DNA from 3 places in the Nocardioides sp. Z22_16 genome. Region 2 is predicted to be linked to each of the others. Evidence: predicted binding sites of a transcription regulator. Region 2 holds the regulator's gene; each other region holds the start of a gene.
The links. The regulator HrcA, encoded in region 2, represses chaperone genes, less so after heat shock. The targets are predictions, from matches to a motif close to TTGGCACTCGNNNNNNNCGAGTGCCAA.
Positions count from the first base shown of each region.

Region 1: groES (co-chaperone GroES) is a predicted target of HrcA. The motif match lies at 1,860-1,886, and genes of this name have one in related genera.
Region 3: groL (chaperonin GroEL) is a predicted target of HrcA. The motif match lies at 1,744-1,770, and genes of this name have one in related genera.

Region 1 is NZ_JBYTTI010000002.1:468,791-472,049, reverse strand. It holds gene groL (chaperonin GroEL) at 1-1,331, opposite strand, end outside; gene groES (co-chaperone GroES) at 1,419-1,715, opposite strand; gene AC3X7R_RS06550 (class I SAM-dependent methyltransferase) at 1,916-3,112, shown strand; gene AC3X7R_RS06545 (glycoside hydrolase family 3 protein) at 3,127-3,259, opposite strand, start outside.
Region 2 is NZ_JBYTTI010000006.1:34,251-37,509, reverse strand. It holds gene dnaJ (molecular chaperone DnaJ) at 1-720, opposite strand, end outside; gene hrcA (heat-inducible transcriptional repressor HrcA) at 767-1,798, opposite strand; gene AC3X7R_RS18345 (MBL fold metallo-hydrolase) at 1,895-2,656, shown strand; gene AC3X7R_RS18340 (hypothetical protein) at 2,725-3,000, shown strand; gene AC3X7R_RS18335 (DUF3097 domain-containing protein) at 3,060-3,259, shown strand, end outside.
Region 3 is NZ_JBYTTI010000002.1:331,631-334,889, reverse strand. It holds gene groL (chaperonin GroEL) at 1-1,582, opposite strand, end outside; gene AC3X7R_RS05850 (TadE/TadG family type IV pilus assembly protein) at 1,819-3,259, opposite strand, start outside.

The sequences.
Region 1 (3,259 bases), on a different contig from region 2:
GAGCGGCGCACGATGCGCACGCCCATCGCCTCGTCGCCGGTCAGGCCGAGGTTGTCGTCGAGCACGGAGACTGCGTGCACCAGGGCGGAGCCGCCGCCGGCGACGATGCCCTCCTCGATCGCGGCGCGCGTCGCGGAGACGGCGTCCTCGATCCGGTGCTTCTTCTCCTTGAGCTCCACCTCGGTGTGTGCGCCGACCTTGATGACGCAGACGCCGCCGGCCAGCTTCGCGAGACGCTCCTGGAGCTTCTCCCGGTCCCAGTCGGAGTCGGTGTTCTCGATCTCGGCCTTGATCTGGTTGACCCGGCCCTCGACCTCGGCGCTGTCACCGGCGCCGTCGACGATGGTGGTCTCGTCCTTGGTGACCACGACCCGGCGGGCCTGGCCCAGGACCTCGAGGCCGACCTGGTCGAGCTTGAGGCCGACCTCGGCAGCGACGACCTGACCGCCGGTCAGGGTCGCGATGTCCTGCATCATCGCCTTGCGGCGGTCGCCGAAGGCAGGGCTCTTGACGGCCACCGCGTTGAACGTGCCGCGGATCTTGTTGACCACCAGGGTGGAGAGCGCCTCGCCCTCGACGTCCTCGGCGAGGATGAAGAGCGGCTTGCCGGTCGCGATGACCTTCTCCAGCAGGGGGAGCAGCTCGGCGACCGAGGAGATCTTGCCCTGCACCATGAGGATGTAGGGGTCGTCCAGGACGGCCTCCATCCGCTCGGGGTCGGAGACGAAGTAGGCCGAGATGTAGCCCTTGTCGAACTGCATCCCCTCGGTGAACTCCAGCTCGGTGCCCATGGTGTTGGACTCCTCGACGGTGATCACGCCGTCCTTGCCGACCTTGTCGAACGCCTCGGCCAGCAGCTCGCCGATGTGCGCGTCGCGGCTGGAGATGGTGGCCACCGAGGCCATGTCCTCCTTGGACTCCACCTCGCGGGCGGCCTCGCGCAGCGCGTCGCCGACGGCCGCGGCGGCGGCGTCCATGCCGCGCTTGAGACCCATCGGGTTGGCGCCGGCCGCGACGGCGCGCAGGCCCTCGTGGACCATCGCCTGGGCGAGGACGGTCGCGGTGGTGGTGCCGTCACCGGCGATGTCGTTCGTCTTGGTGGCGACCTCCTTGGTGAGCTGGGCGCCGAGGTTCTCGAACGGGTCGTCGAGCTCGATCTCGCGGGCGACGGTGACACCGTCGTTCGTGATGGTGGGGGCGCCCCACTTCTTGTCCAGGACGACGTAGCGCCCCTTCGGGCCGAGCGTCACCTTGACGGTGTTGGCGAGCGCGTCGACTCCGCGCTCGAGGGCGCGACGAGCATTCTCGTCGAACTCCAGGATCTTGGGCATGTGGATCTCCTCAAATGGACGGACCCGGACGCCCGGCCGACCGGCACAGGTGCACGGCGGGCCGGGGCGTCCGGGACCGGGGAACGATCAGGAAACGATGGCCAGCACGTCGCGGCCGGAGAGGATCAGGTACTCGCCACCGGAGTACTTCACCTCGGTACCGCCGTACTTGCTGTAGATGACCTTGTCGCCCACGGAGATGTCCATGGGAATGCGCTCGGTGCCACCCTCGCCGAAGCGACCCGGACCCACGGCCACGACCTCGCCCTCCTGGGGCTTCTCCTTGGCGGTGTCCGGGATGACCAGGCCAGAGGCCGTGGTCTGCTCGGCGTCGAGCGGCTTGACGACGATGCGGTCCTCGAGGGGCTTGATGTTGACCGACACAGTGTCGACCTCCACTTTCTCCACGTAGCGTGCGCCCGCGGGGCGCGGACTGTCTGGGTTCTCGCGGCTGGCCAGCGCCGTCGCGGGGATCACGAGCCGGACACGAGTGCTGGCACCCTCGGGGCGAGAGTGCCAATGGAAACGTTAGCACTCCCACTGATCGAGTGCCAGACTGGTCCCCTCCTGCCACTATGGCGTCCGTGGACCTGGAGACCTTTCGCTGGCTGCTCACCGAGGACGGCCAGCGGCTGCTGGAGCTGGCCACCCACGCCTACGCCGACGCCGAGGGCGACCCCCTGCGCGCCGCGGCCGCCGTACGCCGGGTGCAGCACGACCCGGACCGGGCCGCGGCCGCACTGACCACCGTCCACCTGCGGGTGCGGGCGGTGCCCAAGTTCGGCGAGGACGCGGTCTCGATGTACTTCACCCCCGACGCGCTCGAGCAGTCGACCCGGCGCCGGGTCGCCGACCACCGGGCGGCCCGGCTCGCCGCGGCGGCTCCCTCGTCGGTCGTCGACCTGGGCTGCGGGATCGGCGGCGACCTGGCCGCCTTCTCGCGCGCGGGCCTGGTCAGCGCCGGGGTGGACCTCGACCCGGTCCGGGTCGCCATGGCGGAGGCCAACCTGGCAGCCCTGGGCCTCTCCGGCGCGGTGATGGCCACCGACGCCACCACCCTCGACCTCGGCACCTTCGGCGCGGTCTTCGCCGATCCCGCACGCCGGGGGGCACGCGGCCGCGTCTTCGACCAGGACGGATGGACCCCGCCCTGGTCGTTCGTCGCCGAGCTGCTCACCGGCGGGCGGGCTGCGAGCGCCGTGGTGAAGGTGGCGCCGGGCATCCCGCACGACCTGGTCCCCGAGGGCGTGGAGGCGGAGTGGGTCAGCGACGAGGGCGAGGTCAAGGAGGCCGCGCTCTGGTCGTCGTCCCTGGCCACCACCCGGCGCCGGGCGACGGTGATCTCGCGGGGCGGCCTCGCCTCCCTGACCGCCGAGGACGACCCCTACGACGGGCTGGAGCGCCCGGTCCGCCCCCTGGGCCAGCACCTCTACGAGCCCGACGGTGCGGTGATCCGGGCCGGCCTGGTCACCGCGGTGGCCGCCGGGGTCGACGGGGGCCTGCTCGACCCCCACATCGCCTACGTCACCTCGGACAAGTCCTTCCGGAGCCCCTTCATGCGCGCCTACTACGTCATCGACGAGCTGCCCTTCCGGGAGAAGCAGCTGCGCGCCGCCCTGGTCGAGCGCAACGTGGGGCCCCTGACGATCAAGAAGCGGGGCGTCGAGGTGGTCCCCGAGCAGCTGCGCAAGCGGCTCGCCCTCACCGGCGACGAGGAGGCGACGGTGGTGCTGACCCGGGTCGACGGCGTCGGCCGGGCCCTGCTGGTCCGCCCCTTCTGAACCGGCGCCGCCGCTCAGCAGCCGCGGCGCTGCGAGCCCGGGACGCGGACCGGGAGGCGTCCGGGAGCCGGGCGCCGGCCGGCCAGCACGTCGGCCACCGCCCGCATCGCCAGCGGGGTGTCGCCGTAGGCCGCCACCCTCACCCGC
Region 2 (3,259 bases):
GACCTCCCCCTCGTGCGCCAGCTGCACGCGGGTGCCGTCGTCCACGCCGGGCGGGATCTTGACCGTGAGGGTCCGACGCGATCGCACACGTCCGTCGCCGGCACACTCCCGACAGGGGTCGGCGATGATCGACCCGAACCCGCGGCACGCGGCACACGGGCGCAGGGTCCGGATCTCGCCCAGGAAGGAGCGCTGCACCTGGGCGACCTCGCCCGCGCCCCGGCAGGTCTCGCAGGTCTGGGGGTGGGTGCCCGGGGCGGTGCCCTCACCCTGACAGGCGGTGCAGACCACGGCCGTGTCGACCTTGATCTCCTTGGTGACGCCGAACGCCGCCTCGGCCAGCTCGACCTCGAGCGCGATCAGCGCGTCCTGGCCGCGGCGCGTGCGGGGACGGGGACCGCGCCCGCCGCCGGCGGCTGCGGCGCCGGGGCCCTGGCCCCCGAAGAAGGCGTCCATGATGTCGGTGAAGGAGAATCCGGCCCCCTGGCCGAACCCGCCCGCCCCGCCGAAGGGGTCGCCGCCGCGGTCGTAGTGAGCCCGCTTCTGGGGGTCGGACAGCACCTCGTAGGCGCCCGTCACCTCCTTGAACCGCTCCTGGGTCTCCGGGTCCGGGTTGACGTCCGGGTGGAGCTGGCGGGCCAGCCGGCGGTAGGCCTTCTTGATCGTGTCGGCATCGGCGTCCCTGGGGACACCGAGCAACTCGTAGAGGTCCTGGCTCAACTTCGTCCTTCGTCTTGGAGGGGTCTTGGAGGGGTGGGGAGACCGCTCAGGTCTCGTCGAGGATGCGGGAGACGTAACGGGCGACGGCGCGGACCGCCGCCATGGTGCCGGGGTAGTCCATGCGGGTGGGGCCGACGATGCCCAGGCTCGCGAGCGCGTCCTGGCCCGGCCCGTAGCCGGTGGCCACGACGCTGGTCCCCGCGAGCTCGGTGTAGGGGCCCTCGCGACCGATCCGGACCGTCACGGCGCCGGCGTCGGCGGCCTCGCCCAGGAGCTTCATCAGGACGACCTGCTCCTCCAGGGCCTCCAGCAGCGGACGCACGGTGGTGTCGAAGTCCTGTCCGAAGCGAGCCAGGTTGGCGGCACCGCCGACCGCCACCCGCTCGTCGCGCCGGTGGTCCGACATCGCCTCGGTGAGCGTCTCCACGACGGCGCGGGTCAGGGCGGAGTCAGGCTCGGGGACCTCGTCCACCAGGGCCGACAGGGCGCTGGTGGCCTCGGCGATGCGCCGTCCGGAGGTCGCGCGGCCTATCCGGTTGCGCAGGTCGCCGAGGCGCTCGTCCTCGACCTCGCCGGACTCCTGGGGAAGCTCGACCAGCCGCTGCTCGACGCGTCCGGTGGAGAGGATCAGCACCACGAGCAGGCGACCCGGGGCCAGCATGACGACCTCCACGTGGCGCACCGTGCTCCGGGTGAGCGTCGGGTACTGCACCACCGCCACCTGGCGGGTCAGCTGGGAGAGCGTCCGCACGGAGCGCTGGACCACGTCGTCGAGATCGACCGCCCCGTCCAGGAACGAGGCGATCGCCCGCCGCTCGGCGCCGGACATCGGCTTGACCGTGCTGAGCCGGTCGACGAAGAGGCGGTACCCCTTGTCCGTGGGCACCCGGCCGGCACTGGTGTGGGGCTGGTGGATGAAGCCCTCGTCCTCGAGGGCGGCCATGTCGTTGCGCACGGTGGCCGGGGAGACCCCCAGTCCGTGACGCTCCACCAGCGCCTTCGAGCCGACCGGCTCCTCGGTGGCGACGTAGTCCTCCACGATCGCGCGCAGAACGGCGAGCTTGCGGTCCTCCGACATGGGCTCCTCCGTTCAGGTCGTCGGGATCGGTCTGGCACTCCAGACCGGCGAGTGCCAAGTCTACTAGGCGAGGGGACGCGGGCTAGGCTCGCGGGCATGCCGGAGTTCCAGCAGGTCGCGGACCGGGTCTGGGTGGCACGCTACGCCGCCCACGACGTCAACGTCACAGTGGTCGGGGGCGCCCTGGGGGCGTTGGTCGTCGACACCCGGGAGTCCGAGGAGGCTGGGCGCGAGCTGGTCGAGCAGGTCCGGCGCCTGGGAGTCGGGGAGGTGGTCGCCGTGGTGAACACCCACGACCACGTCGACCACATCGGCGGCAACGGGGCCTTCCTCGCCGCCTTCCCCGAGGCTGCGGTCGTCGCCCACGAGGACGCCGACGTGCCCGACGTGACCCGCACGTTCTCCTCCGTCCACGTCGTGGAGCTCGGCGACCGCGCGGTCGAGGTCTTCCACCCCGGCCGGGCGCACACCGGGGGCGACCTCGTGGTCCGGGTCGCCGAGGCCGACGTCCTGGTGGTCGGCGACCTCGTCGTGGAGGCCACCGCCCCCTGGTACGGCGACGACTCCTGGCCGATGGAGTGGCCCCTCGCGCTCGACCTGGTGCTGGGTCTCGCCACGCCCACCACCGTCGTCATCCCCGGCCACGGCGCCCCGGTGGGGCGCGACTTCGTCGAGCAGCAGCGCGGCGACATCGGGACGGTCGCCGAGACCCTCCGCGACCTGGTGGGCCGTGGGGTGCCGCGCGCCGAGGCACTCGCCGCCGCCTCCTGGCCGTTCCCGCCCGAGCGCATCGCGCCTGCGGTGGACCGCGCCTACGACCAGCTGCCCAGGGCCCAGCGCCAGCTGCCCCTCGTGTGAGGCGGCGGGGAGGGCCGCAGGGCTGCACCGGGGGTGTGATCGCCCTCACCCCCGGGTACGCCCACCCCATGACCGACTCCCAGGACCCCACCGACCTGCCCCAGGCGCAGAGCACCACCAGCGAGGCCGACGCGGACCACGGCTCGGACGACGCCGCCCCGCAGGACCGCTCCGTCGCCGGCATCTCCGACGAGCAGCTGCCCGACGACCTCACCCCGGGCGAGGACAACCCGCTCGCCGAGCCCCTGGACCCTGACGACCCGAGCACCAAGTCGCAGGAGGAGCTCGGTCTCCTCGACGAGGGGGACACCGACCAGGGTCAGGCGGGGATCGCGGAGGGCTGATTCGCCAGGCTCCGCGCGTCCTCACCCGGGTCGGGCATCCGGCGTCCTAGCGTGGTCCGGTGCCTTCCCCCACCGACCGCTACGGTTCCGACGTCCTCTCCGGCGACTGGCGCGCCCCCAAGCGGGGCCGCGCCCAGGAGCGAGCCGCCGAGCTCGGCCTCGTGGTCGAGGAGGTCACCACCGAGTGGTGCGGGGAGATCGTCGCCATGGACCGCGACCTGCGGACGGTGACCCTCGAGGACCGGCGCCGCAAGCGGCG
Region 3 (3,259 bases), on a different contig from region 2:
CCGCCTTCTCCGGCTTGTCGGCCACGACGGCCTCGGTGGTCAGGAACAGCGCCGCGATGGAGGCGGCGTTCTGCAGGGCGGAGCGGGTGACCTTCGCCGGGTCGATGATGCCCTCGGCGATCATGTCGACGTACTCGCCGTTGGCCGCGTTGAGGCCGTGGCCCGACTCCAGGTTGCGCACCTTCTCCGCGATGACGCCACCCTCGAGACCGGCGTTGACCGCGATCTGCTTGAGCGGGGCCTCGGTCGCCTTGCGGACGATCTCGGCACCGGTGGCCTCGTCGCCGGAGAGGTCCAGCTTCTCGAAGGCGGTCTTGGCGGCCTGCACCAGGGCGACGCCACCACCGGCGACGATGCCCTCCTCGACGGCAGCCTTCGCGTTGCGGACGGCGTCCTCGATGCGGTGCTTGCGCTCCTTGAGCTCGACCTCGGTGGCCGCGCCGACCTTGATCACCGCGACACCGCCGGCCAGCTTGGCCAGGCGCTCCTGCAGCTTCTCGCGGTCGTAGTCGGAGTCCGACTTCTCGATCTCGGCGCGGATCTGGTTGACCCGGCCCTCGATCTGGCCGGTGTCGCCCGAGCCCTCGACGATGGTGGTCTCGTCCTTGGTGATGACGACCTTGCGGGCCTGACCGAGCAGCTCGATGCCGGCGGACTCCAGCTTGAGGCCCACCTCCTCGGAGATGACCTGGCCACCGGTGAGGATCGCGATGTCCTGCAGCATGGCCTTACGGCGGTCACCGAAGCCCGGCGCCTTGACGGCGACGGACTTGAAGGTGCCCTTGATCTTGTTGACCACCAGGGTCGACAGCGCCTCGCCGTCGACGTCCTCGGCGATGATGACCAGCGGCTTGCCGGACTGCATGACCTTCTCCAGCAGCGGGAGGAGGTCCTTGACCGACGAGATCTTGGAGTTGGCGATGAGGATGTAGGGGTCCTCCAGGACCGTCTCCATCCGCTCGGGGTCGGTGACGAAGTAGGCCGAGATGTAGCCCTTGTCGAACCGCATGCCCTCGGTCAGCTCGAGGTCGATGCCGAAGGTGTTCGACTCCTCGACGGTGATGACGCCTTCCTTGCCGACCTTGTCCATCGCCTCGGCGATGGCGTCGCCGACCGTGGTGTCGCCACCGGCGGAGATGGTCGCGGTGGACGCGATCTGCTCCTTGGTCTCGACGTCCTTGGCCATGCTCAGGAGCTCGGTGGAGACGGCGTCGACGGCCGCCTCGATGCCGCGCTTGAGACCCATGGGGTTCGCACCCGCGGCCACGTTGCGCAGGCCCTCGCGGACCATCGCCTGGGCGAGCACGGTCGCCGTCGTCGTACCGTCACCGGCGACGTCGTCGGTCTTCTTGGCAACTTCCTTGACGAGCTCGGCACCGATCTTCTCGTACGGGTCCTCGAGCTCGATCTCCTTGGCGATCGACACACCATCGTTGGTGATAGTGGGCGCGCCCCACTTCTTCTCGAGGACGACGTTGCGACCCTTGGGGCCCAGCGTCACCTTGACCGCGTCGGCGAGCGTGTTCATGCCACGCTCGAGACCACGACGGGCCTCCTCGTTGAAAGCAATCAGCTTCGGCATAACTCCTGTGATTCCTTTTCGGGAGTTCGGGGGTGCGGCCCTGATGGGTTGCCCGCGACGGACGATCCGGCTGCCCGGCGAACCCTTCCCGCCGGCGCTTCGGACCTCAACGTCACCAGTCCGCGTCTGTCACTCTCATGTCGAGAGTGCCAACTCCATGTTTAGCACTCGACTCCGGCGAGTGCAAACGCCACCCCCGGGATTCCGGGGGCGGCGTCGGCAGGAGGGGCTGGGGGTCAGAGCGGCATCTTGAGGAAGCGGACGCCCTTGCTCACCTGGCCCAATGCGGTCTGGAAGATCTCCGCCAGCTCTGAGCCGTTTGCGGCACAGAAGAAGAAGTCGCCGTCCGAGTTCTCCTGGGAGATGCTCGAGTTGGTGTTGCACGCGTTCGCCGCACTTGGCGCACCGGTGCTCGGGTGCGGCGAGGCAGCCTCTGCCAACACATCGCGAACATTCTTTCCACCGCTCGTCGATCCAGTTTTGCCCCCGAAGTTGTTCCAGCGCGTGCATCGGGCTGACGTGACCTCATCGAACCCGATCGTGATCACGAGGATGCCCTGCGCCTTGGCACTTTCGGCCACCTTCACCAGGTTCTGGCAGGCGAGGTTGCCGTCCGGGTCGCGCAGCTCGGCACCCCCCGTCGTGACGACGGTCTGGGCGGCCGTTCCCGACTTGACGAACTCGTTCGGCGCACCGTCCGTCTCCAGGATCAGCACCTTCTTGACCTCGCCCTCACGCGCATTGGCCGCGCTCAGCTCGTCCAGGTTGCTGTCGTCGAGCCCGAGCAGCCTGCGCGCACCCTCCTTCAGCGGCGCGGCGAGATGCGTCCCGTACTCGCCGGCGGACCCCTTGGTGCAGTTGATCGTCTTGTACACGACGTCGCTGGTGCGCCAGTTCCGTGACCCGGCGTCCCCGTAGACGTAGTCACGGCTGAAGTCGGAGGGGATCCACTTGTGCGACGAGACCTGCAGCTCGGCAGCCGTCCAGGCGGGCGTGACCTTGCTGTTGCTGCCCACGCTCTTGCTGGAGGGCACCTTCCTCGGCTCACTGGGACAGGTCGCCGTGGGGGCGCTCTTGTCGATGGCGCCGATGGAGAGGAAGTGCATCGACGGGTCCATCGTGAGCATCATCGCCTTGATCGCGTTGACCATCGCCGTGCGGTCACCGGACGAGAGGCTCGCCGTGCGGTCAGCCAGCACCACCACGTCCATCGGGTTGGGTGCCGCGGTGCCGCACGACCCCTTGCACGCCACGGAGACCAGGGCCCCGGTGTCGCCCTCCTTGAAGCCGATGGCCGGGGCGAACGCGTAGGGCACGACCTTGGAGTCCGCGACCCGCACGGTGTTGCACTTGATCGAGGAGTCGGTCGCGGAGGGGATGCACGGGATGAAGCAGAGCTCCGCGGTGCACTTGGTGCCCGGGTACGGCTTCGAGCCGTGCGGCTTGCACGTCGAGGGGATCTGGGTGTACTTGGGGAGGTACGGCGTGGTGCCCGTCGACGCCACGACGCACCACAGGTCCGAGGTCACCGTGGAGTCGGGATCGTTGGCCTTGGCCATCTGGTTCACGATGCCCTGGACACTGGTCGACGAGGCGGGCAGAGCCAGCGCTCCGGCGTGGGCGGCCGTGTCGACGGTGTCCCTCAGCTGCTGCTTGGCCGCCACGTTGCTGGCGATG